4 regions of the Streptomyces sp. NBC_00569 genome follow, and region 2 is predicted to be linked to each of the others. Evidence: riboswitches for the same ligand, from Rfam matches in the RefSeq annotation. Region 2 holds a riboswitch; each other region holds the start of a gene.

Region 1 (7,006 bases), 110 kb from region 2:
GTCGGCGATGTAGAGGTCACCCGCGAGCATGCGCTCCAGGTTCGTCCGCGGGTCGTCGGCAAAGTGGTCCGTCGTCATGCGTACGATCGTACACTCCGGAATGTACGAACGTACGCTCCCGATCGGCGCGCCACTCGGCGCAGGGTGTCCGGCCCGGCTAGCCCGGCTGCCGCATCAGCATGTCCCGGACCGCGATGCCGTAGTGCGTGCGCAGGCGGCGCAGTTCCCACAGACCGACCGCGGTCACCGAGACCGGGGCACCGAGCACGAGCAGTACCCGGAGCGGGCCCGGCACACCCGCGTAGGCACCCGTGAACAGGTCGACGAGCGTCATCTCCCAGACCAGCGCCATGGCCAGCAGCGGCGGCACGGTCTCGTGGATGTCCGCGGTGCGGAAGTGTTCGGAAGCACCGAGTGAGCCCTCCGAGCTTTCCGCTCCTGTGACCGGATCCCGAGAATCGTGCGCGAACTCTTCACGACTCACACGCGCACCTCACTGCAACTCGGCTCCTGCACAGGCGAGTTGGTGCGTGTAGATCAACGGTCGGCATACTCCTGTGAGAGATCGGCGGACCCTCGGGGAGTGGCGGCGCGGGTCTCAAGTGCCATGCGTGCCGACGTACCGTACCGAGGTCTGTGCACGGGTCGACCTCGACACCGTCGTCTGCGAAGCAGATGCCACAGCCGCCGAGGGCGCACGCGACCGAATCGTCACCTCGCTCGAAAAGGCCGCGCGAAAGAGCAAGTTGACGATCGAAGAGGCGCGCACGGCCACGGACCGCATCACCTTCACCGACCTCCTGGACACCTCCTGTCGGCGATCCGCGCGACCGAGTCCGGCTTCGCCAACCCGACCGACGTCGACCACGGCATGGAACTCGGCTGCGCTCACCCCATGGGCCGGCTGTGGCTCGCGGACCTCATCGGCCTCGACACCGTCGCCGCCATCGCGAAACCCCTCTACTAGGAATTCAAGGAACCGCTCTACGCGCCGCCGACACGCTTCAACACATAGTCGAGGCATGCCTGTTGGGCCGCAAGACAGGCCGCTGCTTCCACGAGTACGAGCGAGAAGGCACCGTCAACGACCACCAGGGCTGAGGGGCCCGGGTACCGCATCCGGATTGAGGGCCGGAGGCGGTCGGAGCGCGGGGCGGGAACCAGACCGGATTCCGGTTCCCGCCCCTCTTTCGTGGTCCGACCCTCCGCCGACGTGCCTCACCTCACCATCCGCATCCTGGACCGGTCCGCTCGTGTGTCAGCGGCACCCCGTAGGGTGACCGGTGCAGCTGGTTCGCCCCGTCCGCCAGACGGGATGCGTCGCAAGAGGGAACCCGGTGGGAATCCGGGACTGCCCCGCAGCGGTGAGTGGGAACGACCGCCGTCATACGCACTGGGCCCGAGGAACGGGACCTGGGAAGCGACGGCCAGTAGGAGCCTCGTACGACACGAGGCGCGCCCGCGAGTCCGAAGACCTGCCAACTGCCCGTGCGCGTATGACGCGTGCGCGGACATCCCGGTGACCTCGTGGGCGGGTCGGCGTACATATCGAGCGGATGACCGCGCCTTTGCCGCGCGAGGTCGTGCCGCCGGTCTGTCACTCCCTTCTGGCCGCGTGAGTCTTCGGGATCTCAGGGATACGTCTCTCGAAGGAGAACTCCGTGACCACCAAGACCACAGCCGCGGGAGCACGGGCCACCGTGTACGGCTACCCCCGCCAGGGACGGAATCGCGAACTCAAGAAGGCGATCGAGGGCTACTGGAAGGGCCGCGTCTCCGCCGACGCCCTTCGGGACACAGCCGCCGACCTGCGCCGCAAGAACTGGCAGGAACTCGCCGGCGCCGGCATCGAGGAAGTCCCCACGGGCGACTTCTCGTACTACGACCACGTCCTGGACACCACCGTCATGGTCGGTTCGATCCCCGAACGCCACCGCACAGCTGTCGACACAGACGCCCTGGACGGCTACTTCGCCATGGCGCGCGGCACGCAGGATGTCGCGCCGCTGGAGATGACGAAGTGGTTCGACACCAACTACCACTACCTGGTGCCGGAGCTGGGCCCGGACACGGTGTTCTCCTCGGACTCGACCAAGCAGGTGTCCGAGCTCGAGGAGGCCCTCTCCCTGGGACTCGCCGCCCGCCCCGTCCTGGTCGGCCCGGTCACGTATCTGCTGCTCGCCAAGCCCGCGCCGGGCGTCGCGGCCGACTTCGACCCGCTCACTCTGCTCGACCGGCTGCTTCCCGTGTACGCAGAGGTCCTCGCCGACCTGCGCGCCGCGGGCGCCGAGTGGGTTCAGCTCGACGAGCCCGCACTCGTCCAGGACCGCACACCGGCGGAGCTGAACGCCGCCGCCCGCGCCTACCGCGACCTGGGCGCCCTCAGCGACCGGTCCAAGCTGCTGGTCGCCTCGTACTTCGACCGGCTCGGCGACGCCCTGCCGGTCCTGGCCAAGGCCCCTGTCGACGGTCTGGCCCTGGACTTCACCGACACCGCGGCCGCCAACCTCGACGCCCTCGCCGGCGTCGGTGGCCTGCCCGGCAAGCGCCTGGTGGCGGGCGTCGTCAACGGTCGCAACATCTGGGTCAACGACATGGAGAAGTCCCTCGCCACGCTCGGCACGTTGCTGGGACTGGCGGACCGGGTCGACGTGGCCGCCTCCTGCTCCCTGCTGCACGTCCCCCTCGACGCCTCCCTGGAACGGGACGTCGACCCGCAGATCCTGCGCTGGCTCGCCTTCGCCCGCCAGAAGACCAACGAGGTCGTCACCCTCGCCAAGGGCCTGACCCAGGGCACCGGTGCGATCACCGCGGAACTGTCAGCCAACCGCGCAGACCTCGCCTCCCGCGCAGGGTCGTCCCTGACACACGACCCCGCGGTGCGGTCCCGCGCCGCCGCCGTCACGGACACCGACGGTCACCGCCCGCAGCCGTACGCCGAGCGGGCCGCCGCCCAGCGTGCCCACCTCGGCCTGCCGCTGCTGCCGACCACCACCGTCGGCTCGTTCCCACAGACCGGCGAACTGCGCGCCGCCCGCGCCGACCTGCGTGCCGACCGCATCGACACGGCCGGCTACGAGGCGCGCATCAGGGCCGAGATCCAGGAAGTGATCTCCTTCCAGGAGAAGACCGGCCTGGACGTCCTCGTCCACGGCGAGCCGGAGCGCAACGACATGGTGCAGTACTTCGCCGAACAGCTCACCGGCTATCTGGCCACGCGGCACGGCTGGGTGCAGTCCTACGGCACCCGCTGCGTCCGTCCGCCGATCCTCGCCGGTGACATCTCGCGCCCCGAACCGATGACGGTGCGCTGGACCGCCTACGCCCAGTCGCTGACGTCCCGTCCCGTCAAGGGCATGCTCACCGGGCCCGTCACCATGCTCGCCTGGTCCTTCGTCCGCGACGACCAGCCCCTTGGCGACACCGCCCGTCAGGTCGCCCTCGCCTTGCGGGACGAGGTGAACGACCTTGAGGCGTCCGGGACGTCAGTGATCCAGGTCGACGAACCCGCGCTACGCGAGACGCTCCCGCTGCGCGCCGCCGACCACGCCGCCTACCTCGCGTGGGCGACGGAGGCGTTCCGCCTCACCACCAGTGGCGTCCGCCCGGACACTCAGATCCACACCCACATGTGCTACGCCGAGTTCGGGGACATCGTCCAGGCCATCGACGACCTCGACGCCGACGTGATCAGCCTGGAGGCGGCCCGCTCCCACATGCAGGTCGCACATGAGCTGGCAGAGCACGGCTACCCGCGCGAGGCCGGACCCGGCGTGTACGACATCCACTCGCCCCGCGTACCGAGCGCGGAAGAGGCAACCGGCCTGCTTCGCAGGGGACTTGAGGCGATCCCCGCCGAGCGGCTGTGGGTCAACCCCGACTGCGGCCTGAAGACACGCGGCTGGCCCGAGACCCGCGCCTCCCTGGAGAACCTCGTCGCGGCGGCCCGCACCGTCCGCGAGGAACTCGGAGCGTCCGCGTCCTGATCCTGGGCACGCCCAGCTCGGCCGGGGCACCGCGGTGCCCCGGCCCGGCACGTCGTACGACTCCCCCGTCGCCGCCCACCGCGCCATGCGCCGGGGCCTCGTCTGCGATTTCGTACACTTCAGCGGCGCCCCGTACACGAATCCCTCGTCCGTCTACAGGGCGTACGCACCGGCCCGTGAGCCGAACCGGTTCCAGCCACCTGACAGTCTGCACATGCTCGCGCTCGGCACAGCACACAAGCAACTCGCCATCGCGGGTGCGGGCCGCCTCCAGGTCATGGCGCGGCGCCGGCTGATGGTCCGGGCGGCTTCGGCCCTGGCCACGCGCACCGGGGCGGAGGCCCTGGTCACCGCCGACAGCCTCGGACAGGTCGCCAGTCCTTCCCGTGCAGGCCCGCGCCACGCGAACGGGGTGTGTTCTCCGGTGGTCTGGGTGACCATGGAAGTCGAAGCCGCCGGCAGGCGCAGACAGGCCGCGCCCCAGTCCGAGGGGTGGCTCATGTGGCGTCGGCGGGCGGAAGGAGTGCCAGCGATGAGCGAAGCCGAATGGCCTCCCCCCGACATCAGCCAGGTGTTCAGCAGCCGAGCGAGCGGCGAACCATCGCAGCCGAGTGGGTTGCTGGACCTTCTGGGAGTGGCGGCAGTGCTGCTGGACGCCGAGGGCCGGGTCGTCCTGTGGAGTCCGCAGGCCGAGGAGCTGTACGGCTACACCGCCGAGGAAGCGCTCGGGCAGTACGCCGCACAGCTGCTCGTCCCCGAGGAGCACTGCGACTGGGTGCTCAAGAAGTTTGCCGAGGTCATGGAGTCGGGCCGGAGCTGGGATGGCACGTTCCCCGTCCGGCGAAAGGACGGCGGCACACGACTGGTGGAGCTGCGCAACATGCGGCTCCTGGACGACCGCGGCGACTTCTACGCGCTTGGGCTGGGCACCGACGCGCCCACACTGCGCGAGGTGGAGCGGGACGTAGCCCTCTCCACCCGGCTGATCTCCCAGTCCCCCATCGGAATCGCAATCTTCGACTCCGACCTGCGGTACATGGCCGTCAACCCCGCGATGGAGCAGATGCACGGCATCCCCGCGAAAGACCACCTCGGCCGCCACTACCGCGAGATCATGAAAGCTGCGAAGTTCGAGATGCCCGAAGCCGCGATGCGGCAGGTCCTCGACAACGGGATGCCCCTGATCGACCAGTCCACCATCGTCGGCCACAGCCCGGCCGACCCGGCACCGCGCCTGCACGCCTGGACGATCTCGGTCTACCGGCTCGAAGACACCCAGGGCCGCGTGCTCGGGGTGGCCGAACTTGTCACGGACGTCACCGAGCGTTACCAATCGGCCAAGGAGGCGACCGCGACGCGGCGGCGTCTGGCCCTGATCGCCGACGGCTCCGCCCGTATCGGCACCACCCTGGACGTCGCACAGACCGCCCGGGAGCTGGCCGACGTCACCGTTCCCGAACTCGCCGACGTGGTCTCCGTCGACGTGCTCGACTCCGTCATCGACGAGCACCGGCCTCGCACCAGCGCCGGTCCCGCGTTCTTCCGCGCCCTCGCACTGAAGGCCGCCCACCCCACCGAGGCCCTCCAGGCCGCCGATCCGCCCGGCCACATCGCCGCGTACGACGACGACCGCGTGGCCACCCGCTGTGTGCGCACCGGCCGGCCCATCTTGATCCCGCACGCCGACGGAAACGACCTGACATGTATCGCCCGCGACGACCACGCCGCAACGCTGCTGGCCCGCGCCGGAGTGCACTCCTACATGGCCGTCCCGCTCATTGCTCGCGCCACCGTCCTTGGCTTCCTGGGGCTGACCCGCGCCCGCGACCCACGGCCCTTCGACGAGGACGACCTCGCCATCGCCACCGAACTGGCCTCCCGCACCGCGGTGTGCATCGACAACGCCCGCGCCCACCAGAGCGTGCGCAACGCCGCCGAGACCCTGCAGCGCAGCCTGCTCCCCCACCATCCACCCCACCTGCCCGGCCTGCAGGTCGCTTCCCGGTACCAGCCCGCACAGGCGGCCTACGAAATCGGCGGCGACTGGTACGACATCCTCCCCCTGGGCGGCGACCGGACGGCCCTCGTCGTGGGCGACGTCATGGGCAGCGGTATCGACGCCGCCGCGACCATGGGCCGTCTGCGCACCGCGACCGCCGCCTTCGCCGGCCTCGACCTCGACCCCACTCGCGTCCTCGAACAGCTCGACACGATCACCTCCGGACTGGAGCCATACATCGCCACCTGCCTCTACGCCGCCTACGACCCCCACCGTGGGGAGTGCCGCATCGCCAACGCCGGCCACCTGCCCCCCGTCCTCGTCCGCGACGGCGGGCATCCCCAGCTGCTCGACGTGCCCACCGGCACCCCACTCGGCGTGGGTGGCGTCCCCTTCGAGACCACCACTGTCAGCCTCGACCCGGGTGACCAGCTGATCCTCTACACCGACGGACTGGTCGAAACGCGCCACCACCCCATCGACGAGCGCCTCGACACGCTCCTGCGCGTTCTGGAAGCACTCGACTGCCCTCTGGAAGAAACCTGCGACCGGCTCCTGCACGATCTCCGGCTGCCCGACGACCACGACGACGTCGCCCTGCTGATCGCCCGCAGCCAGCCGTTCGCGCCAGACGGTAAGCAACGTCCCCGCTGATCCGACGCAGCAGATGACCGCCCCCGCCAACAGGCCACCGTCGGCGGAGGCGGTCTGGTGCCCAGACGACTTGTCTTCTGAACTCGGTGAGGCGGAGGCGTTGTTGAGGCGTCGGGTGGACCGAATCCACGGCGGATACCAGCGAAGCGGCCAATCCCGGCCGCCCCGCACGACGCGCGACATCGACTGGCCGCGTTCGGGCAGTGGCTGCGTGACGCCTTCGTTGTGGGTGCCGATACATCATCCGTGCTGGTCAAGCGGCATGTTCGTACGCGTGGAGAGTGCCGCCGAGCCGATCTTTTCGGCGGATGTCCAGACGCGGGATCTGCCCTGGTTCGGTGATCGGTTCGGGCAGCGAGCGGAGGGG
Region 2 (7,006 bases):
CTGGTGCTCGGTTTCTACGCCCTCGTGATCACACCGCCGGAGCTCGACCTGATGTTCGTCGCCGACGCGGCGCAGGGCCTCGGGATCGGGCGGCTGCTGGTCGCCCACATGAAGGACGAGGCGCGCGCCGCCGGACTCGCCTCGGTCCGCGTGGTCTCGCACCCGCCCGCCGAAGGCTTCTACCGCAGCACGGGAGCCGTCCGCACCGGCACCGCGGCCGCCGATCCGCCCGCCGTGATGTGGGACAGGCCGGAATTGGAGTTCCCGATCGGCTGACGCACCCGTACTCCCGGGAGCACACTCGGGGTGGACGAGGAGGCCGGCTTGGACAACGAGGTCCGACACAGCGACGCAGCCCACGGCACCGACGCGGTCCACGCGTTCGACGTCACCGTGGAGATCCCCCAAGGCTCCCGCAACAAGTACGAGATGGACCATTCCGTCGGCCGGATAAGGCTCGACCGGATGCTGTTCACCTCCACCCAGTACCCGGCGGACTACGGATACATCGTGGGCACCCTCGGGCGCGACGGCGATCCGCTCGACGCGCTCGTCCTGGTGGGCGATCCGACGTTCCCCGGCTGCACCGTCGAATGCCGGGCGATCGGCATGTTCGTGATGCGGGACGAGAAAGGCATGGACGAGAAGATTCTGTGCGTGCCCGCGCACGATCCGCGCCATACCTCCGTGCAGGACATCGAGGACATCCCCGAGTTCGACCGTCTGGAGATCACGCACTTCTTCGAGGTCTACAAGGACCTGGAACCCGGCAAGTCGGTCGAGGGATCGCACTGGGAGGGCCGCGACCTCACGTACGCGGAGATCGCCGCCGCGCGCCGCCGGGCCGCCGCCCGAGGGGACTGAGACCGGCCCTGACGGCGCGCACGTGTCAGTGCGCGCCGTCCGTCGCGCAGCGCTCCAGCAGGTCCGCGGTCGCCGCGTCGACGACGCGGTAGCGCACGATCCTGCCCTCTTTCTCCCCCTCGACGACGCCGGCCGCGCGCAGCAGCCGCAGCGCCTGCGAGACCGCCGGGTCGTTCATGCCCGTGGCCACGGCGAGATCCGACACGGCCAGCGGCCCCGCCCGGTACAGCGCGAGCAGCAGCGCGAGGCGCCGGGGATCGGCGAGCAGGGAGAACCGGTCGGCCCAGGCGCGGACGTGTCCTGGCTCACCGATGGCGGCGATGGCCTCGCAGACCCGGTGGCCGTCGATCGTGCGGCGGTCGGCGCGCTCGGCAGGGACGAGATGCATGACGCCATCCTCGCAGCCACCGATGTGATCTTGAATACCCGCGCACACCTACGCAGCTGTGCAGCCTTGCAGGCGTCGCCGAGCGGCCTCTACTGTGGGCGGGCCGTGGTGCTCGGGAATTCGGTGACGGTCCTTCAAAGGACCCAGACCGAAGCGGCCCTCGCCACTGTGATCGGGCCCCGGGTCCCTCGGTAACGAGACGACTCGGGACGCCCCGCCCCACCACGCCACTGGCTGCCGCGCGCAGCCGGGAAGGCAGGGGCGGACGCGGACACCCGTCAGCCAGGAGACCGGCCACGGCATCTCACGAAGTGATTCCACGAGGTGTTGGAGCGTGACCGCATGGCCCTGCCCGTAAAGCCCCCGGAGACCGGACGCGACGCGTTCCACTGGCGGCGCGAGGACACCGTCCGCACCGCCGGGCTCCTGGCGGTGATAGCCGCACTCCATGTCGTCGCGTTCGGCGTGCTGTTCCTGCTCGTCGTGCCGGAGCACTACGAGGTGGGGTCGAAGGCCTTCGGCATCGGCCTCGGCGTCACCGCGTACACCCTGGGGATGCGGCACGCGTTCGACGCCGACCACATCGCCGCGATCGACAACACGACCCGCAAGCTGATGGCCGACGGCAAGCGCCCGGTGTCGGTGGGGTTCTGGTTCGCGCTCGGCCACTCCAGCGTGGTGGTCGTGCTCGCCGCGCTGATCGCCGGCGGCACCCAGCTCGCCGGGCGGATCATGAACGAGGGCTCCGCCACCCATCAGACGCTCGGCGTCATGGGCACCACCATCTCCGGGTCCTTCCTCTACCTCATCGCGGCGCTCAACCTCGTCGCCCTGGTGGGGATCCTGCGGGTGTTCCGGGCGATGCGCGCGGGCTCGTACGACGAGGCGGAGCTCGAACAGCACCTGGACGCACGGGGGTTCATGAACCGGATCCTCGGCCGGTTCACCAAGTCCATCACCCGGCCGGGCCAGATGTACCCGCTCGGCTTCCTCTTCGGCCTCGGCTTCGACACGGCGACCGAGGTCACGCTGATGGTGATGGCGGGCAGCGGCGCGGCGGCCGGACTGCCCTGGTACGCGATCCTGTGCCTGCCGCTCCTGTTCGCCGCCGGGATGAGTCTGTTCGACACCCTGGACGGGACGTTCATGAACTTCGCGTACCAGTGGGCGTTCTCGAACCCCGTGCGCAAGGTGTTCTACAACCTGGCCATCACCGGCCTCTCGATCGCCGTCGCCTTCCTGATCGGCACCATCGAGCTCGTGGGCGTCCTGCACGACAAGCTCGATCTGCGGGACTCGGTGACCGGCTGGATAGCGGGGCTCGACCTGGACAACGTGGGGTTCATCATCGTGGGCCTGTTCGTCGTCGTCTGGGCGGCCGCCATCGGGTACTGGCGGCTCGCGAAGGTCGAGGAACGGTGGGCCGTGCGGACCTGATCCGGCGGGCCGCCGGGACCGGGAATCCGTAAGGTCGTGCGGGTGAGTGAAGCCAGCGTTCCGCCAGCGGCGCCCGCGCCCGTGCCGCGCAGGACCACCCTCCCCGCGGCCCTCACGGTCCTCACGGTCGTGAGCGGCATCGTCGACGCGGTCAGCTATCTGGGCCTCGGCCGGGTCTTCGCGGCGAACATGACCGGCAATGTCGTCATCATCGGCTTCGCCGCCGCGGGCGCTCCCGGGTTCTCCGTCCTCGGGTCGCTCACCTCCCTCGGCGCGTTCCTCGCGGGGGCCGTGTGCGCCGGGCGGCTGACCGCAGTGTTCGCCGGGCGGGCGCGGCAGACCTGGGTGCGGTCGGTGTTCGTCACCGAGGCGGTCCTGCTCGCCGCGGCGACCGCCGTCGCGTTCGCGTGGCCGGGCGAGGCGACGTACGCGCTCATCGCCGTCCTCGCATGGGCGATGGGGCTGCGCAACGCAACCGTCCGCAAACTCGCGGTCCCGGACATGACCACGACGGTCCTCACGATGACGCTGACCGGGCTCGCCTCGGAGTCCTCGCTCGCGGGCGGCACCGATCCGCGGCCGGGGCGGGGGATCACCTCCGTGGTGGCGATGCTCGCGGGCGCCGGGCTCGGCGCGCTGCTCGTGCTGCACCACGGCCTGGGCTGGCCGCTCCTCGTCGGCACCCTGCTCGTGGCGGTGGCCGCGGCCGGATATCGCGAGCCGGCCGCCGACGGGGACGACATCCGATCGGCCTAACCCTGCGGGCGCCGTCCGCCCGGGCTCACTAGCGTCCTGACCAGGACCGCAGCTCCCCCTGCCGCTGCGGCACAGGGACCGGAGACGCCTCATGTTCTGCCCCATAGCCACCGTCATCACGACGACCGCCTGCCTCACCGCGCTCGCGCCCGGGTCGGCAGCCGCGCAGCACCCCTTCGCAGCACCCGCCTCGGTGACCGCACCCGACGAGGTGGGCCGGACCGGCTCGGTGGGCCGGACCACCCCCTTGAGCCCCTCCGACGACGGGCCTCTCGACCGGGGCGCGGACGACGGGACCCGTGACCGGGGCTCGGACGGCGGAACCCGCGACCAGGGCCCGGACGGCGGAACCCGCGACCGGGGCCCGTCGAACCGCGACTCCTACGCGGAGGCACGCCTCTCGCCGCCCACGGTGGTGGGGGCCGCCTCGTCCACCGCCGAGATCACGGTCTACTGCGCCGGCGGCGGGCGCGGCTCCATCACGGCCCGCTCCGAGGCCTTCGCCGCCGGCTCCGTCACACTCCCCGTGTTCGGCGGCGGAATCGGGCAGGACGGGCGGACCCAGTACAGGGGGACTGCACGCCTCGCCGGCGCGGTCGGGGCCAGCTCGCAGGTGTCCGTGCAGGGAGCCTGTCCCGACGGCAGGCAGTGGAGCACCCCGATGAACCTGGCACGCGACAACTATCGCGGCGCACGCGCAGGCGTCGGCAGCACCGCCGGCGGCGGCGTGGACCTGGGCCGGATCGGCTTCGGCGCGGCCCTCGCGGGCGGGGCCGCCTGCCTGCTGTGGCGCAGGACGCGCGCCCCGCAGGAGGACTGACCGTTCCACCCGCCGACCGTCACGCACGAGGCACGTGCGCCGTACGTCCGTTCCGCCCCTGACCAACCGCGCTTTGCCGACAATCGCCTCCATTGCGGCCGGCCGAACGGCGCCCCCGAGGCTCCGCATCCATGACGCACCACCGCGCATCCGGCCGGGGTTGGCTGAAAACAGCCCCTCGGTAGTAACGCGAAAGCCGCTCCGGGCAGCCGGCCACCGGCCGACGCACCGATGAACGCGCCCCGGCCCGAGCGCACTGACGCCCAACACCCGCACACGTGTCCCCATTTGACGCGCCCATGGCGACGAAAGCCCTTACCACGGCCCCCTGACCGGCTGGCGACTTCGCGACGAACTTCGCCGCCGGGCGCTCTGCGTTCATTGTCCCGGTTCCCTCACCGCGCGCGGTGGCTAGCATGAGCGCCACATACGTGCCGGAAGATCACCATCCCGTTGGTGGGACCGGCCGTGCGGCCGACCCGAGCCGATCGGCCACGACCTTCCCGCACGCAAGCACCGATGGGACCGCGGAATGCCAGTGCCTGCCCGCCCGAGTCCGCGCCGCACACCCACGTCGCGGCGCTCCACGCTCGCTGTCCCCCTCGCCGTCCTCGTGGTGGCCGGAGCGGCCGTCGGCGCGGTGACCGCCGCGGCTCCGCAGGCCGCCCGCACCTGGGTGCTCGTAGCGCTCCTGGTCAGCTGGCTCTGTGTGGCCGCCTCCCTCATCACGGCCGCCCTGCTCCAGCAGCGCGCCCGGGGCACCGTGGAGGCCGCGCAGGGCGAATCACTGGCGCTCCAGCAGCAGTTGACGCAGCGCGGGGCCGAGGCCGCCCATCTCGTGAACGTCACGCTCCCCTCCGTGTCGAAGCGGCTGCGGGACGGCGCGGGCGCCGAGGAGGCACTCGCCGCCACCGCGCCGCCCGCGGACCACCAACTGCGCCAGGTACTCGAGGCGTTCACCGCCGAACTGGACGACGCCGTACGGCGCGAGGCGTCCGCGGTGGCCACCGCTCAGGACACGGCCCGCCGGATCGCCCGCACCGACCGCGACCTGGACGAGCTGGCCACCGCGACCCTGCCGGCCGTCGTCGCGGCGCTGCGCGAGGGCTCCACCGCCGACGCGGTCCTCTCGGGCCTCGATCACCCCGACGACGCGCACCTGCGCACCCTGACGGAGTCCTTCGTACGGGAACTCGCCACCAGCGAGCGGCGGGCAGCGGCCGCCCAGGCCGCCAGCGCCAAGGCCCTCAGCCGGGTGCAGGCCAAGTCGGTCAGCATGCTCGCCGATCTGCGCGACATGCAGGACCGGCACGGCGAGGAGGTCTTCGGCGATCTGCTCAGGCTCGACCACAACACGTCCCAACTCGGGTTGCTCACCGACCGGCTGGCCCTCCTCATGGGCGGCCGCGCCAGCCGCGCGTGGAACAAGCCGATCGTCATGGAGAGCATCCTGCGCGGCGCGGTCGGCCGGATCGCCGCCTACCAGCGGGTCAGGCTCCACTGCGCCACGAACGCCGCGATCGCCGGCTTCGCCGCCGAGGGCGTCATGCACCTCCTCGCCGAACTGATGGACAACGCCGCGAACTTCTCGCCGCCCATCGACGAGGTCCACGTCTACGTCGAGGAACGCAGCGCCGGGATCGTCGTGACGATCGAGGACAGCGGCCTGAAGATGGCGGACGCCGCCATGCGCCGGGCCGAGGCCGCGGTGTCGGGCCACGACACGGACCTGGCCTCGCTCCAGGGCACCCGGCTCGGCCTCGCCGTGGTGGGCCGTCTCGCCGCCAAGTACCGGATGAGCGTGAACTTCCGGCCGTCCTCCCGCGGCGGCACCGGTGTCGTGGTCCTCCTTCCGCCGCAGCTGCTCGCCCAGCAGCGCGACCCCGCCCCGCCGCAGCCCCCGGCCCGCCACGCCGCCCCGGCGGCACCTGCCGCACCTGTGACGGCGCCGGACCCCGCGGCGCGGGCGTCCGACGACACCACGCCCGGGATTCCCGCCCAGGCGGACCCGCCGTCCGCGACGCCGGGCGGCCTGCCGGTACGGGCGCCGGGGCGCACCATGGCCTCGGCCGAACGCGACCGCAAGGACCGTGCCCCCGCCGAGGGCGGCACGCCCGCGGAGGAGTCCGCGCGTGCGCCGCGCGACGCCGGTGCGCAGTTCGGTGCCTTCCACCGCTCGCGGCGCGCCCGCGACGAGACGCCCGGCACGTCGCCCGAGGTGCCCCATCAGGCCGACGGTTCACCGGCCGAGTAACCCGCCCCGCTCCCCGCACGCGCCCGGGCACCGGCGCCCCCATCCCCCGTACGAGAACGTTTGATTGGAGGCACGGGCTGGTGACCGGTTCGCCGGGCACAACCCGCCCCACACGCCATGCGGACCACTGACAACAGCCTGACCTGGCTCCTGGAGAGCCTGCTGGACCGCACGCCCGGCACGCGTCACGCCCTGGTGCTCTCCCGGGACGGTCTGAAGCTGTGCTGGAGCGAGCATCTGACCCTCGACCAGGCCGACCAGCTCGCGGCCATCTGCTCCGGCATCCAGGCGCTCGCCCAGGGCGCCTCGGTGGAGTTCGGTGACGGTACGGGCGGTGTACGACACTCGATGACCGAGTTCCACGGCGGTCTGCTGTTCATCGTCGAGGCGGGCGAGGGCGCGCATCTCGCGGTCATCGCCGAGGACGGCGCCGACCCGGGCGTGGTCGGTCACCAGATGAGCGAGCTCGTCGAGCAGATCGGCGAGC
Region 3 (7,006 bases), 1.3 Mb from region 2:
CCGTCCGCCTCCAGCGAGCCGTGCCAGTGCGTGCCCCAGACGGAGCCGACGCGGCACCCGTCCAGACTGTGTCCTCCGCCATCGGAGATGAACACCTCGCCGCCCTTGACGTCGGCGACCCCGTGATGGATCTCGTAGCCCTCGACGTGCTCGCCGAGCGCCTCGCCGACGGGCCGGGCGAGGGTCTTCTCACGCTCGAACCGCACCCGTACGGGCAGCAGTCCGAGACCGTCCACGGCGCCCGCGCGGGACTCGACGTCGTCCTCGATGCGCTCGCCGAGCACCTGGTAACCGCCGCAGATCCCGAGGACCGGGCGCCCCTCGGCGGCCCGGCGCACGAGGGCGTCGGCGAGGCCGCGCTCGCGCAGCCACTGAAGTGCCTTGACGGTGCCGCGCGTTCCCGGCAGGACGACCAGGTCCGCGTCGACGAGCTCCTCGGCCCGGTCGACGAACCGCACGACGACGCCCGGCTCCGCGGCCAGCGCGTCCACGTCGGTGAAGTTCGACATCAGCGGCACGGCGCACACGGCGACGCGCAGCACGTCCTCGCCGACGGGCGCCGTGGTCTGTGACTCGCGCACGGAGCCGCGCAGCGACACGCGCAGCCCGTCCTCCTCGTCGATGCCGAGTCCGTGCTGGAAGGGGAGCACTCCGTACGTGGCCCGTCCGGTCAGGTCCTTGAGCATGTCGAGGCCGGGCTCGAGCAGGGAGACGTCCCCGCGGAACTTGTTCACCAGATAGCCGGCCAGCAGCTCCTGGTCCTCGGGCGCGAGCAGCGCCGTCGTGCCGAAGAACGACGCGAAGACGCCGCCGCGGTCGATGTCGCCGACCACGAGCACGGGCAGCCGCGCGGCCCGCGCGATCCCCATGTTGACGATGTCGGTGCGGCGCAGGTTGATCTCGGCGGGAGAGCCCGCCCCTTCACAGATCACGGCGTCATAGCTGCCCCGGAGTTCCTCCAGGCATCCCACGACGGTGTCCAGGAGCGCGGCCTGCCGCCCCCCGTGGTAACCACGGGCGCTCAACTCGCCCACCGGCCTGCCCATGAGCACCACCTGGCTGCTCCGGTCACTGCCCGGCTTCAGCAGTACGGGGTTCATCAGGGCGCTCGGCTCGACGCGGGCGGCCTGCGCCTGCATGGCCTGCGCACGGCCGATCTCGGCGCCCTCGCGCGTCACGAAGGAGTTGAGGGACATGTTCTGTCCCTTGAACGGCGCGACCTTCACCCCCTGGCGCACCAGCCACCGGCAGATGCCGGCGGTGACGACGCTCTTCCCGGCATCGGACGTGGTCCCTGCCACCAGCAGTCCGCCACCACTCACGACTTCCCCCTCCGCAACAGTGCCCGCCCGGCGACACACACGCCGAGGGCCAGCCAGCTCACGCGCCGCGAGAGCCGCGCCGCCCGCTCGACGTCGGCGGTCTCCACGGACCGGCCCGACGCGTTCAGCACGGGCCGGTTCTCGACCCGCCCGCCGTACGACAACGTGCCCCCGAGCCGCACCCCGAGCGCCCCCGCGAACGAGGCCTCGACGACACCGGCGTTGGGGCTCGGGTGCAGCCGCGCGTCCTCGCGCCACGCGGTGAGCGCGCCGCGCGGACGGCCGCCCGCGACCGCGGCGAGCACGCCGGTCAGCCGCGCCCCCGGCCAGCCGGCCACGTCGTCGAGGCGCGCGGACGCCCAGCCGTAACGGCGGTACCTGGCCGACTTGTGCCCGACCATGGCGTCCAGGGTGTTCACGGCGCGGAAGGCGACGAGCCCGGGGACCCCGGCGACGGCGCCCCACACGAGCGCGCCCACGACGGCGTCGGAGGTGTTCTCGGCTACGGACTCGACGACGGCCCGCGCGATCCCGTCCGCGTCCAGGGCCTGCGGGTCACGCCCGCACAGATGCGGCAGCCGCTCGCGTGCCGCGTCCACGTCACCGGCGGCCAGCGCGCCCCCGATGGCGCGCGCCTCGCGCCCCAGCGACGTACCGCCGACCACAGCCCAGGTGGCGGCGGCGGTCAGTGCGAGGGAGGCGGCGGGGGAGCGGCGCACGGCGCGCGCGGCGAGGCCACCGGCGACGGCGGCGCCCCCGGCGCACACGGCGGTGTGCAGCGCGCCCCACCCGCGGTGGTCGCTCCACAGCACTCGCTCGACGGCGCCCGCGGCCCGCCCGAACGCGGCGACCGGATGCCCGCGGCGCGGATCGCCGAACAGGAGGTCACCGAGGAGTCCGGCGGCGCTGCCGTACGCGAAGACGCGCTCGGCTCGCACGGTCAGCCCGCCGCTACGGCGAACGGAACCCTTGTACTCGTTCTCGGCGGGAGCACCCGCAACTGGCAGCCGCGCATGGCGATATGTCCTCACTCAGGGTGTCCACGCCCTGGTTGGAAGAGACCGGCGGCGAGAGTTCCTGGCTCGCGGGGATCACTCCCCGGTGACAGTGGCGGGACCGCGCCGGATTCGCACCGGCTTCCTCTCCTGCTGCCGTAGATGGCCCCGGAAGTCCACCACGCTCCGCGAACGCCCGTCAACTTGCCGTTGACCTGCGAAGGGAGAGTGTGCTGAGGCACACACGAAGCGGGGTGCGGGACGCCTTCGCGTCCCGCACCCCGCACTCCTGCCGGTTACCTCCGGTCAGGCGACGATCAGGAAGATCCCGTACCCGACGGCCGCCGCGCACAGGGCGAAGCAGGCGTACGCGCCGGAGACGGCCAGCGCCGCCGAGTTGCCCTGGGCCGCCGCGGACTCCCGCTTGGTGAGGCCGACGATGCCGAGGGTGAACAGGCCCACGAGGGCCACCGTGATCACGAGGCTGACTCCGAACACGGAGCCGAGTGCTGCCCAGTCGATGTGCATAGCGCTGCTGCTTCCTTAGACCGTGGCCGGTCGCGCGGGCTCCGCGGAGGGCGGGGCGGGCGAGGCGGGAATGGTGGTCTTCACGTCGGTGTCCAGGCCGGCGACCGTGCCGGTGGGCGGCGGGGTGACGGCCGCGATCGCGGTGGTCACGACGCCTGCGGGCTCGTCCGGGACGTCGGCGCCGTCGATGTCGTCGTCCGTGACGTTCGTGTGGTCGATCGAGTTGCGCCGCGACAGCGCCCAGATGGTGCCCGCGCCGGCGATCAGGAGCAGCGCGGTGACGGCGACGCCCCACGAGCCCTGCTTGGTGAGGAACTCGGCGCCCGCACCGACCAGACCGGCGGCCGGCAGGGTCAGGCCCCAGGCGATGAACATGCGGGTCGCGGTCGACCAGCGGACGACGCCGCCCTTGCGGCCGAGGCCCGAGCCCATCACGGCGCCGGAGCAGACCTGCGTCGTGGAGAGCGAGAAGCCGATGTGCGAGGAGGCGAGGATCGCGGTCGCGGCGCTGGTCTGGGCGGCGAAGCCCTGCTGCGGCGCGAGGTCCGTGAGGCCCTTGCCCATGGTGCGGATGATGCGCCAGCCGCCGAGGTAGGTGCCGAGCGCGATGGCCGTACCGGCCGAGACGATGACCCACATCGGGGGGTTCGCACCGGGGTTCAGGACGCCGCCCGTGATCAGGGCGAGCGTGATGATGCCCATCGTCTTCTGCGCGTCGTTCGTGCCGTGCGCCAGCGAGACCAGGCCCGCGGAGGCGATCTGCCCGGCGCGGTAGCCCTTGGCGGTCGCCTTCTGGTCGGTCTTGCTGCCTATCCGGTACGTGAGCCGGGTGGCCAGCATCGCGGCGATGCCCGCCACGAGCGGCGCGGCGACGGCCGGGAGGAGGATCTTGGTGACGACGGTGCCGCCGTCGATCGACGACCAGCCCATCGACATCACGGCGGCACCGATGAGGCCGCCGAAGAGAGCGTGGGAGGAGCTGGAGGGGAGCCCCACCAGCCAGGTCAGGAGATTCCAGAGGATGGCGCCCACCAGCGCCGCGAAGATGACCTCGGTCTTGAGACCGTCCTCGTTGATGATGCCGCCGGAGATCGTCTTGGCGACCTCCACGGAGAGGAAGGCTCCGACGAGGTTCAGCACGGCGGACATGGCCACCGCCGTCTTGGGCTTGAGGGCGCCGGTCGAGATGGTGGTGGCCATCGCGTTGGCTGTGTCGTGGAAACCGTTCGTGAAATCGAACACGAGAGCGGTGACGATCACGATCCCGAGGAGAAGCGTGATGTGTTCCATTTACCCAGGCTTCTGTTGGACGTCAGTGGCTCGGCGACCGTAGGCAATCTGAGTGAACGGAAGATGAACTGGGGCGGGCGGTGTGGTGACTCGAAGCGGAGCGCCGCCATTCCGTTGAGAACGGGGCGGCGGCACGGGGCCGCCCGCGAAGCGGAACGGTGGCCGAATCAAGCGGAAGCGAGCCCTCCGCTAGCCGCGGGCGAACCTTCGCAACTGGGCCCGCGAACCGTTGAAGAGATTCTGGTCACCCGGCAGTCCGCCGCTGTGGTCGTACTGCCAGAACGTCCAGTACGACCAGCCCGAGGGCAGCGCCCCGGCGGACTCGTCGTAGCGGGCGAGCCACAGCGCATGGTTGCCCGCGAAGGCCGCGCTGTTGCCCGTGCACGTCTTCCACCAGTGGTAATTGGTGTAGATCACCGGCCGGCGGCCCGTCCTGCGGCGCACCTCGTCGCTGAACGACCTGATCCAGGAGACCGTCTTCGCCTTGCTCAGGCCGTAGCACTTCTTCGAGCTGTACGGGTTGTACTCGATGTCGAGCGCCGGCGGCAGCGTCCAGCCGTCCGCCTGCCACGCACCCCCGTTGCGTACGAAGTACGAGGCCTGCGTCCGGCCGGACGACTTGTCCGGGAGCGCGAAGTGGTACGCGCCGCGGATGATGCCCGCGCTCCGCGCTCCGTCGTACTGCTGGCCGAAATAGGGATTGCGGTAGGTGGTGGACTCGGTCGCCTTGACGTAGACGAACCGTGCGCCCTTGCTCCTGGCCTTCCGCCAGTCGACGTTCTTCTGGTGCGACGAGACGTCGTGTCCCTTGGTGCCGCCCGCCGCGGACGCAGGAGTCTGGGCGAGAGCGGTCCCCCCGAACGTCAGGGCGGCCAGTGATGTCGCGGTCGCGATGTGCGCACGGCGACGGGACGGTTTGTTACCACGAGCCATGTTTTCCCCCGAAATGGCGACGTGCATGACACATCCCGCCGGAGGCTACCGGAAGATCCCTCTATGCCCATCCATTCCCGGCCAATCGTTTCCAGGCGGGTATTCACGCCTATTCGTGTGCTTCCGGACTCCTGGGCTCCGCACTGAAGTGCCCGGGCCTCACGACCCGCGCGGGCCCGCCGGACGGCTGGCAGGATGCGGGCATGGCGGAGGAACCTGGCGGTGCGGAGCAGGGCGCGGACGAGCGGGCGCGGGCGTGGAGCGCGCTCGTGGCGACGGCCCGGCGCACCGTTGCCGACGGCCTCGTCGTCGGGACCTCGGGAAACGTCTCGGTGCGGATCGGCGACACCGTCCTCGTCACGCCCAGCGGGGTCCCCTACGACGAGCTCACCCCCGACGACCTCGTCGCCGTCGGCCTCGACGGCGAGCAGAAGGCCGGGACCCTGACCCCGACCAGCGAACTCCCGATGCATCTCGCGGTCTACCGCGCCACGCCCGCCCGCGCGGTCGTCCACACCCACGCGGTCCACGCCACCGCCGTCTCCACCCTCGTGCCCGAACTCCCACTCATCCACTACATGGCCGCGGCCCTCGGCGGGCCCGTCCGGGTTGCCCCGTATGCGACGTACGGCACCGAGCGGTTGGCCGGGAACGTCCTCGACGCTCTCGAGGAACGGACAGGCTGCCTGCTCCAGAACCACGGCACCCTCACCTACGGCGACACCCTCGCCGCCGCCTACGACCGCACGGCCCAGCTCGAATGGCTGTGCCGCGTCTGGCTCACCGCGAGCTCCCACCCGCACCACACCCCGACGCTCCTCACCCGCGACCAGGTGCGCGAGGTGGAGGAAAAGCTGCGCGGCTACGGGCAGCGGGGCTGAACCGCCACCCGGCGCCGCCGTGGCCGCGCCCCACTGGCCGGTCGGAGCCCGGGCGCGGACACTGGGACGGTGCGCACCGCCAGAGCGACGGCCGCTGCCGTCACCGCAGTCATCGGTGCCGGCGCGGCCGCGGTCGCGGTCGGCCGGTTGGCCAGCAATGCCGCCCTCAAGGCGCCCGCGGGCCGGCCGCTCCCCACCGAGCCACGCCTGACCGTCCACGCCACCGCCGCGGGCCAGATCACCCTCACCCGCGACCTGGCCTCCCTGCGCCCGGGCACCTACGGCCTGAGCGGCGACGGGTTCCACGCCGTGGTCGGGCCCGTCCTCGAGTCCGCCCCGCACGCCGCGCACGCCGTCGTGCGACGCCTGGAGCGCGTCACCCACGGCTCACTCGAATCCGGTGCCAAGGCCTGGCTCACGCCCCAGGTCCACATCGGTGACCCCAAGGCGGCGCTCGGCCTCGACCACGCAGACATCGACATCCCCGGCGAACTGGGCGCACTCCCCGCCTGGTTCGTCCCCGGCGCCCGCGACACCTGGGTCATCACCGTCCACGGCCTGGGCACCACCCGCGAGCACCCCATGGTCCTCATGGACTTCCTGCACCGCCAGCGCTTCCCCGTGCTCGACCTCGCCTACCGCGGCGACCTCGGCGCCCCCCGCTCCCCGGACGGCCTCGGCCACCTCGGCGAGACGGAGTGGCGCGACCTGGACGCCGCGATCCGCTACGCCGTGCGCTACGGCGCGCAGCGCGTCATCGTGCACGGCTGGTCGACCGGCGCCGCCATGGCACTGCACGCGGCGGCCCATTCCGCTTTGCGGGACCGCATCTCCGGACTCGTCCTCGACTCACCCGTCCTCGCGTGGGGCGTGACGCTGCGTGCCCTCGCCGGAGCCCGCGGCATCCCCGGCCCCCTGCTGCCGCTCGCGGTCCGCGCCGCCCAGGGCCGCACCGGGCTGCACGGCGACCGCCTGGACACCGCCGCCCACCCGGACACGCTCAAGGTCCCCACGCTCGTCATGCACGGCCCCGACGACGAGATCGCCCCCTGGGCCC
Region 4 (7,006 bases), 7.3 Mb from region 2:
AGCCGGGCGGGTCGACTTCCCCGTGAGCCCGACCCCACATAGGTCACGCTGCAAAGAGGCAATTCAACGCACCCGGCCCCGGGGTTTAAGCGGCACAGGCGGCAGCTCGGGCGCAGCCAACGGACCCCCGTCGTACCCCTTCACTTCCCCAAATCTCGACCCACCCATCCAGTCCTCCCGGGCCTGACTGATATCGTCCTGCGATCTGCCGATGAAGTTCCACCACATGATCAGCTCCTCGTCGAACGGCTCGCCGCCGAGGAGCATCAGGGACGCGTCCGACTCGGCGCGCAGGGGGAGTTCGGTGCGGCCGCAGCCCAGGTAGAGCATGGAGCCGGGCAGGACCGGGACGCCGTCGACGTGAGCCTCGCCCGACATGGACAGGACCGCGTACTCGAAGTCCGGCTCGAGCGGGACGCTGAGATCAGCGCCGCGCGTGAGACTGATGTCCGCTCCGACGATGGGCGTGTACGTCGCGCCGGGCGACGCGGCGCCGTCGAGCTCGCCGAGGATCAGGGTCGCGCTCAGGCCGGGGGCCGTGACCTCGGGCAGGTCCGCGTGGTGCTCGAAGCGGGGCTCCGTGTGGCGGTGACTGTCCGGCAGGGCGACCCACAGCTGCGCGCCGTGCAGAAGGCGGGCGTGCGGGCGCGGGCTCTCCTCCGAGTGGCTGATGGCACGCCCGGACGTCATGAGTCCCAGCTCGCGGGGTCTGATCGTCTGGAGGCTGCCTGTGGAGTCGCGGTGCAGGACCTCCCCCTCGTGCAGCCAGCTCACCGTCTGCAGACCCATGTGGGGGTGGGGCGGCACCTGCATACCGGGTTCGTCGGCGATGTCGTCGGGCCCGTAGTGATCGACGAAGGCCCAGGCGCCGACCATGCGGCGGCCGAGGTTCGGAAGCAGCCTGCGGACCTCGGTGGACTCGCCGAGCTTCACGCGCCGGGGGGAGAGGAGTTCACGTACGGGCTCCGCCACGACGAAACCCCGGCCGCCGCACATGGTCGGCTCCGCCTCGCGATCAAGATTGCTCATGGCTCACAACCTAGACCCGTCCAGGCCGTCCCGTCAGGCACGCGTACGGGTGGACCCGCGCGCTCGGCAGGACGGAATATGCGCCGGGTCCGTGCCGTTGAGAGCGGTCGAGGAGGCACCAGTGGTGAAAACGACCAACTACTACACGCAGGGCACCCCGGCGGAGCGCTGGGAGCGCGCGCGGAAGTTCTTCGACGCCAAGGAGTACACGCTCGCGGCGCAGATCCTCGACGATCTGGTCGCCGAGATCCCCGAGCAGGTGGCCGCGCGGCTGCTGCTGGCCCGCGCGTACTATCACTCGGCTCAGCTGGGCCGCGCCGAGGCGGAGCTGCGCATGGTCGTCGAGCGTGATCCGGTCGAGCACTACGCCCGTCTGATGCTGGGCCGCACCCTGGAGCGCCAGGGCCGTCACGAGGAAGCGGGACCGCATCTGCGGATGGCGGCCGCGTTCGCGGGCGACTTCGGCGACGCCTGAGCGGTACAGGGGCGGGGACGCGGGAGCGATACACGGGGGGACGCGTGAGCTGTACACAGGCGGGGACCCGTGAGCCGCGCGGGAACGCCTGACCGTACGGCCGGAGACGCCTGAGCCGTACCGCCCGGAATGCCGGAGCCGTACGGCCGGGGCCGGCCGCTGGGCCGGTCGGCCCCGGTCCGGCCGCGCTACGGCCCCGCCCGCGGCCCTGGTGATCTGCGCCTCCGCTAGCCTTGCGGGACGATGAGCAACCGTTTCGAGACGTCATGGGGCGAGTTCGACCTCGCCCGCTTCCCCGAGGATCCCCGCGACACGCTGCGCGCATGGGATGCCGCGGACGAGTACCTGCTGCGGCATCTCGCCGACAGCGCCGCCGATCTGTCGGGGTCGGTGGTCGTGATCGGCGACCGGTGGGGCGCCCTCGCCACGGCCCTGGCCGGGCACTGCGAACGGCCGACCGCGATCTCCGACTCGTACCTGGGGCAGCGCGCGACCCGCGCCAACCTCGACCGGGCCGGCTTCGACGAGAACGCGGTACGGCTGCTGACCACCCAGGACACCCCGCCGGAGCGCGTGGACGTGCTGCTCGTACGCGTCCCCAAGAGCCTGGCGCTCCTGGAGGACCAGCTGCACCGCATAGCGCCCGCCCTCCACGGCGAGACCGTGGTGGTCGGGACCGGCATGGTCAAGGAGATCCACACCTCGACGCTGAAGCTGTTCGAACGGATCGTCGGCCCGACCCGGACGTCCCTCGCCGAGAAGAAGGCGCGGCTCATCTTCACGACGCCGTACCCGGCGCTCGCCCGGCCGCGGAACCCGTGGCCGCACACCTACGCTCTGCCGGACGGGGTCGGCCCCGTGTCGGGCCGGACCGTCACCAACCACGCCGGTGTGTTCTGCGCGGAGCGCCTCGACATCGGCACCCGTTTCCTGCTCCAGCACCTGCCCCGCAGCGAGGGCGCCGAGCGCGTCGTGGACCTGGGCTGCGGCAACGGCGTCGTCGGTACGGCCATGGCGCTGGAGAACCCGCGCGCGGAGATCGTGTTCACGGACGAGTCGTTCCAGGCGGTCGCGTCGGCCGAGGCGACCTACCGGGCGAACATCGACCCCTCTGAACACCCCGAGGCGAGGGCGGAGTTCCTCGTGGGCGACGGTCTCGCGGAACTTCCCGCGGGCAGTGCGGACCTCGTCCTCAACAATCCGCCGTTCCACTCCCACCAGGCGACGACAGCCGCCACGGCCATGCGCATGTTCTCCGACGCGCGGGACGCGCTGCGTCCGGGCGGTGAGCTGTGGGTCATCGGCAACCGCCACCTCGGCTACCACGTGAAGCTGCGGCGCCTGTTCGGCAACAGTGAACTCATCGCCAGCGACCCGAAGTTCGTCGTCCTGCGCGCCGTCAAGAAGGAACGCGATACGCGTCCGTAGGCGCGCCGAGCGCGACGAGGGGGTGGACGCGCGGGCCTGGCGCGTCGCCCCGTACATCAAGGAGAGGGCTCAACCCGTGACCAGCCGCGTCACCTTGATCTCTGCCGCGATGAGCCGGGCTCTGCGGGAGGCCCGGTTCGACGACGGGTGCTCGCTCGACCCGAGCGCCGCGGCGCGTGCGCGGGCGGCGGCCGGCGGCCTTCTCGCGGCCGACCGGCTGTCGGTGTCCCCCACCGTGCGCTGCCGGGAGACAGCGGAGGCCCTCGGCCTCGATGCCCTCGAGACACCGGAGCTGGCCGGGCTCGACGTGGGCCGTTGGCGGGGCCTGACCCTCGCCGAGGTGAGCGCCGAGGACCCGGCCGGCATCGCGCTCTGGCTCTCCGACCTCGGCGCCGCGCCGCACGGCGGGGAGTCCATACGTGGCCTGTGCGAACGGGTCGCGCGCTGGCTGGAGTCGTCGGCGGAGTTCGACGGACGGACGCTCGCCGTGGTGGAGCCGGAGGTCGTGCGGGCTGTGGCCGTCAAGATCCTCGACGTGCCCGGCCCGGCGTTCTGGCGGCTCGACGTACCGCCCCTGACGGCGACCGACGTCAGCGGTCGCTCCGGGCGCTGGAACCTTCGGCTCGGGCGGGCGCTGGGCCCGTCGGAGGACGGCGCCGGGGGCTGACCCGTACTGGGCGCCTCACCCTCTACTGGTTCGACGGTGAACAGCATTCCTCGCCAACTGCCCCCGGTGGAAGGCCTGTTGACTCCCGATGGCGCAGGAGCAGTGCCGCGAGCGCACACCGCAGACAGTCGGTGTCCGTCGCTCCCGCAGGTTCGCGTGCCTCGCCGCCACGGCCCGCACTCCCCCTTCGGTCGCGCGGGCCGTGGCAGCCGTGCGACGGGCAGCCGACCAGCGCCTCGATCTCCCGCAGCAGCTCCTCACTCTCCTTCACGCGCTGCGCCAGGACGCGTACACGAGCACTCTGGCCGCCGATCTGCCGTCTGCTGGCGATCAGTTGCTCGTACTCCTCCAGGGTCAGCGCGACCGCCTCGCGGCCGCCGAGTGTGATGTGGCGCGGTTGGGGGTGTCTGGCCACGCGGGTCTCCGCCCTCGGAAGAAAGCGAGAGGGCCGACCGGAAGGTTCCGGCGGCCCTCTGCGCTTGATCGCCTGCCTGGGTCCTGTGGCGCGGTTCTCTCAGTGGGGTACGGGAGTTGCGGCGCCGGATGGGACGGCCCCGGCGCGCGGAGCGAGCTGACGCTGCGCCAACTCGCCGAAGATCAGGCCGAATCCGGTCCACAGAGTGAGCTGGATGGCGAGGGCCGAGGTGCGGAACCGCCACAGCAGCGCTGCGGGGAAGTCCTTCGGCACCTCGTTGACGACCGGCAGGAAGGCGTACGCGAGCCCGATCGCGAGGACGAAGAACCCGACCGCCGCCACAGTGGCGTACCAGGTGCCCAGGCGGGGAACGAGCCGTTTGCCGATGATCACCGCGGCGACGGCGAGGAGCACGCTGAGCAGCATCATCAGGAAGTACAGCGTCGTGCGTTTGCTGATGGTGCCGGGATCGCCGACGGACGGCGGGTTGGCGGGGTACTTCAGGAACGGCACGACATACACGGCGAGCAGGGCCGTGCCGGAGAGCAGGAGGGCCGTGGCCCGTGGGGTGAAGCGGCCGACGCGGCCGAGCGCGAAGCAGTACGCGAGGGCGGCCATGCCGCCGAAGGCGACGCCGTAGAGCAGGATGCCGGTGGCGAGGCCCGCGGTGGACTGCAGGCTGCGGCTGACGAGTTCGACCTCGTGGTGGTGCGCGGGTGCGTGGGCCTCCTCGTAGCCGATGGCGCTGTCGACGCTGGGTTCGCCGAGGAGGTAGGCGACGACGAGGGCGAGCAGACCGGCACCCAGGCCGGCGAGCATGCCCCGTACGAGGAGGTTTCTCACTGTTGCGGAGTTCATGAGCTTTGTGGCGTCCCTCGTCAGTGGCAGGGGAAGCCGAGCAGGTGGCGGGCGTCGTGCACCCATTCATGAACGCTCTCGCCGGAGACGACGGCGGTGGCGCCCTGTTCGGCGCCGACGAAGTAGAGCAGGACCAGCATCAGGATGCCGAAGAAGGCTGCCCAAGGGGCAATCGCCTTCAGGGGCAGCGCTGCGGGAAGAACGGGGGTGGTGGCTGTCGGCTGAGCGACGGTCTGCGCCATGGCAGGACCTCCTCTGGGAGTTCGCGTCCCATCTCGGTGGTGCACAAGTACGACAGCTGCGGGTCTGACTCGCGAGGTCCCCGCCCGTCCGGGCGAGTGGCTCGTCTCACAGTGGCGCGACCGTGCCGGATTCCCACCGGCTTCCGCGTTGCCATCGTCAATATCGGTCAGACCGTACCGCGTAAGGGGCGCACGGCCAAGACCGGGCCGCCCGCCGTGATCTTGGTCATGGTCGCTGCCCACGAAGCCTTGCGTGCGGTACGGCAGTGCCGCCTCAGGGAGCGGGCGTTCTCAGGAACCGGATGTACGGGGCCTCCCCCTGCTCGGTGGTGGCCGGGAAAACGGTCGCGCGCACTCCGTAGACCCGCGCTATGAGCTCTTCGGTGAGTACGTCACAGGGCGCGCCGGCAGCGATCACCCGCCCCTGCCGGAGGACGACGAGCTGGTCGCAGTACATCGCGGCCAGGTTGAGGTCGTGCAGGGCGATGACGCTGGTGAGCCGGAGTTCCGCGAGCAGGTCGAGGAGGTCCAACTGGTGCTGGATGTCCAGGTGGTTGGTCGGCTCGTCCAGAAGGAGTTCGCGTGGTCGTTGCGCGAGGGCACGGGCGATCTGGACGCGCTGGCGCTCACCGCCGGAGAGGGTGTGCCAGTGCCGGTGGGCCCGGTCGGTGAGATCGGTGCGGGCGAGCGCGGAACGTACGGCCTCCTCGTCCTGTGCCGACGGTGGCATCCATGCCTTGCGATGGGGGACGCGCCCCAGACGCACGACGTCCTCGACGGTCAACTCGACCTGCGTGTCGGCCTGTTGCTCGACCACGGCGACGCGGCGCGCGAAGTCCCTGCGGCGGACGGCGCTCAGCGGTGAGCCGTCCAGGGTCACCACTCCGGCCTGGGGGGTGAGGATGCCCGCGAGCAGGCGCAGGAGCGTGGTCTTGCCCGAGCCGTTGGGTCCGATGAGGCCCGTGATGCCTCCGGGCGCCGGGTGCACGCTCACGCCGTCCAGGATGAGGTGTCCGCCGGTTTCGCGGCGGACCCGGTCGGCCCGCAGCCCGTCGGCGGTGGTGGTGCGCATCGTCGGGACGGTCATCGGCGCAGGCTCCGGGTGCGGTACAGGACGAGGACGAAGGCCGGTACGCCGATCAGCGAGGTCACCACACCGACCGGCACCTCCTGCGGGTCGAGGACGGTACGGGCGAGCGTGTCGACCCACACGAGGAAGACCGCGCCGGCCAGCGCGGTCACCGGCAGCAGCCGAGCGTGAAGCGGACCGGCTAGGGCCCGCGCCGCATGCGGCAGCACCAGGCCGACGAAGCCGATCGCGCCGGCCGAGCTGACCAGTGCCGCCGTGAGCAGGGCGGTCGTGCACAGCAGGACCAGGCGGGTGCGGGCCACGTTCACGCCGAGCGACGCGGCGGCGTCCTGTCCGAACGCGAAGGCGTCGAGCGTACGGGCGTGCGCGACGCAGATGACGAGCGCCGCCACGAGCAGTGCCAGGCACATCCGCACATCGGTCCAGCCCGCCCCACTGAGCGAGCCGAGCAGCCAGAACAGGACACCGCGCGTCGTCTCGGCATCCGCCGCGGTCAGCACGACGACGGACGTGAGCGAAGAGAACAGCTGCATGGCGGCCACCCCGGACAGCACCACACGGTCGGTGGAGCCGCCGAGGACCTGGCTGAGCGCCAGCACCAGCGCGAAGGAGACGACCGCGCCGAGGAAGGCGCCGGCCGAGACCGACAGGGCGCCGCCGCCGACGCCGAGTACGACGACAAGGACCGCGCCGGTCGAGGCGCCTGAGGAGACACCGAGGACGAAGGGGTCGGCGAGCGGGTTGCGCAGCAGCGACTGCATCACGGCGCCGCACACCGCGAGCCCCGCGCCGCACACGGCGG

Evidence for each region. A riboswitch is a leader RNA that binds a small molecule or an ion and turns the genes downstream of it on or off. The one in region 2 is predicted to bind cobalamin.
Region 1: another riboswitch for cobalamin. It lies ahead of metE (5-methyltetrahydropteroyltriglutamate--homocysteine S-methyltransferase); the one in region 2 lies ahead of OHO83_RS39305 (HoxN/HupN/NixA family nickel/cobalt transporter).
Region 3: another riboswitch for cobalamin. It lies ahead of OHO83_RS33395 (cobalamin biosynthesis protein); the one in region 2 lies ahead of OHO83_RS39305 (HoxN/HupN/NixA family nickel/cobalt transporter).
Region 4: another riboswitch for cobalamin. It lies ahead of OHO83_RS06515 (CbtB domain-containing protein); the one in region 2 lies ahead of OHO83_RS39305 (HoxN/HupN/NixA family nickel/cobalt transporter).

Annotation. Positions count from the first base shown of each region.
Region 1 is NZ_CP107783.1:8,811,502-8,818,507, reverse strand. Features, by position in the region: gene OHO83_RS39825 (sugar O-acetyltransferase) at 1-78, opposite strand, end outside; gene OHO83_RS39820 (hypothetical protein) at 158-484, opposite strand; partial or broken gene OHO83_RS47125 (3-hydroxyacyl-CoA dehydrogenase family protein) at 806-1,101, shown strand; cobalamin riboswitch at 1,274-1,497, shown strand; gene metE (5-methyltetrahydropteroyltriglutamate--homocysteine S-methyltransferase) at 1,662-3,986, shown strand; partial or broken gene OHO83_RS47120 (tRNA uracil 4-sulfurtransferase ThiI) at 4,021-4,353, shown strand; gene OHO83_RS39805 (SpoIIE family protein phosphatase) at 4,519-6,639, shown strand.
Region 2 is NZ_CP107783.1:8,702,551-8,709,556, reverse strand. Features, by position in the region: gene OHO83_RS39320 (GNAT family N-acetyltransferase) at 1-276, shown strand, start outside; gene OHO83_RS39315 (inorganic diphosphatase) at 430-864, shown strand; gene OHO83_RS39310 (ArsR/SmtB family transcription factor) at 890-1,252, opposite strand; cobalamin riboswitch at 1,342-1,565, shown strand; gene OHO83_RS39305 (HoxN/HupN/NixA family nickel/cobalt transporter) at 1,595-2,689, shown strand; gene OHO83_RS39300 (YoaK family protein) at 2,732-3,445, shown strand; gene OHO83_RS39295 (hypothetical protein) at 3,537-4,265, shown strand; gene OHO83_RS39290 (sensor histidine kinase) at 4,798-6,519, shown strand; gene OHO83_RS39285 (roadblock/LC7 domain-containing protein) at 6,637-7,006, shown strand, end outside.
Region 3 is NZ_CP107783.1:7,423,553-7,430,558, forward strand. Features, by position in the region: gene OHO83_RS33390 (cobyric acid synthase) at 1-1,322, opposite strand, end outside; gene OHO83_RS33395 (cobalamin biosynthesis protein) at 1,319-2,260, opposite strand; cobalamin riboswitch at 2,372-2,513, opposite strand; gene OHO83_RS33400 (hypothetical protein) at 2,624-2,845, opposite strand; gene OHO83_RS33405 (inorganic phosphate transporter) at 2,861-4,135, opposite strand; gene OHO83_RS33410 (lysozyme) at 4,325-5,068, opposite strand; gene OHO83_RS33415 (class II aldolase/adducin family protein) at 5,272-5,949, shown strand; gene OHO83_RS33420 (alpha/beta hydrolase) at 6,019-7,006, shown strand, end outside.
Region 4 is NZ_CP107783.1:1,386,974-1,393,979, forward strand. Features, by position in the region: gene OHO83_RS06485 (pirin family protein) at 64-1,029, opposite strand; gene OHO83_RS06490 (tetratricopeptide repeat protein) at 1,154-1,504, shown strand; gene OHO83_RS06495 (methyltransferase) at 1,748-2,932, shown strand; gene OHO83_RS06500 (histidine phosphatase family protein) at 3,009-3,599, shown strand; gene OHO83_RS06505 (hypothetical protein) at 3,622-4,014, opposite strand; gene OHO83_RS06510 (CbtA family protein) at 4,114-4,872, opposite strand; gene OHO83_RS06515 (CbtB domain-containing protein) at 4,893-5,114, opposite strand; cobalamin riboswitch at 5,153-5,297, opposite strand; gene OHO83_RS06520 (ABC transporter ATP-binding protein) at 5,389-6,201, opposite strand; gene OHO83_RS06525 (FecCD family ABC transporter permease) at 6,198-7,006, opposite strand, start outside.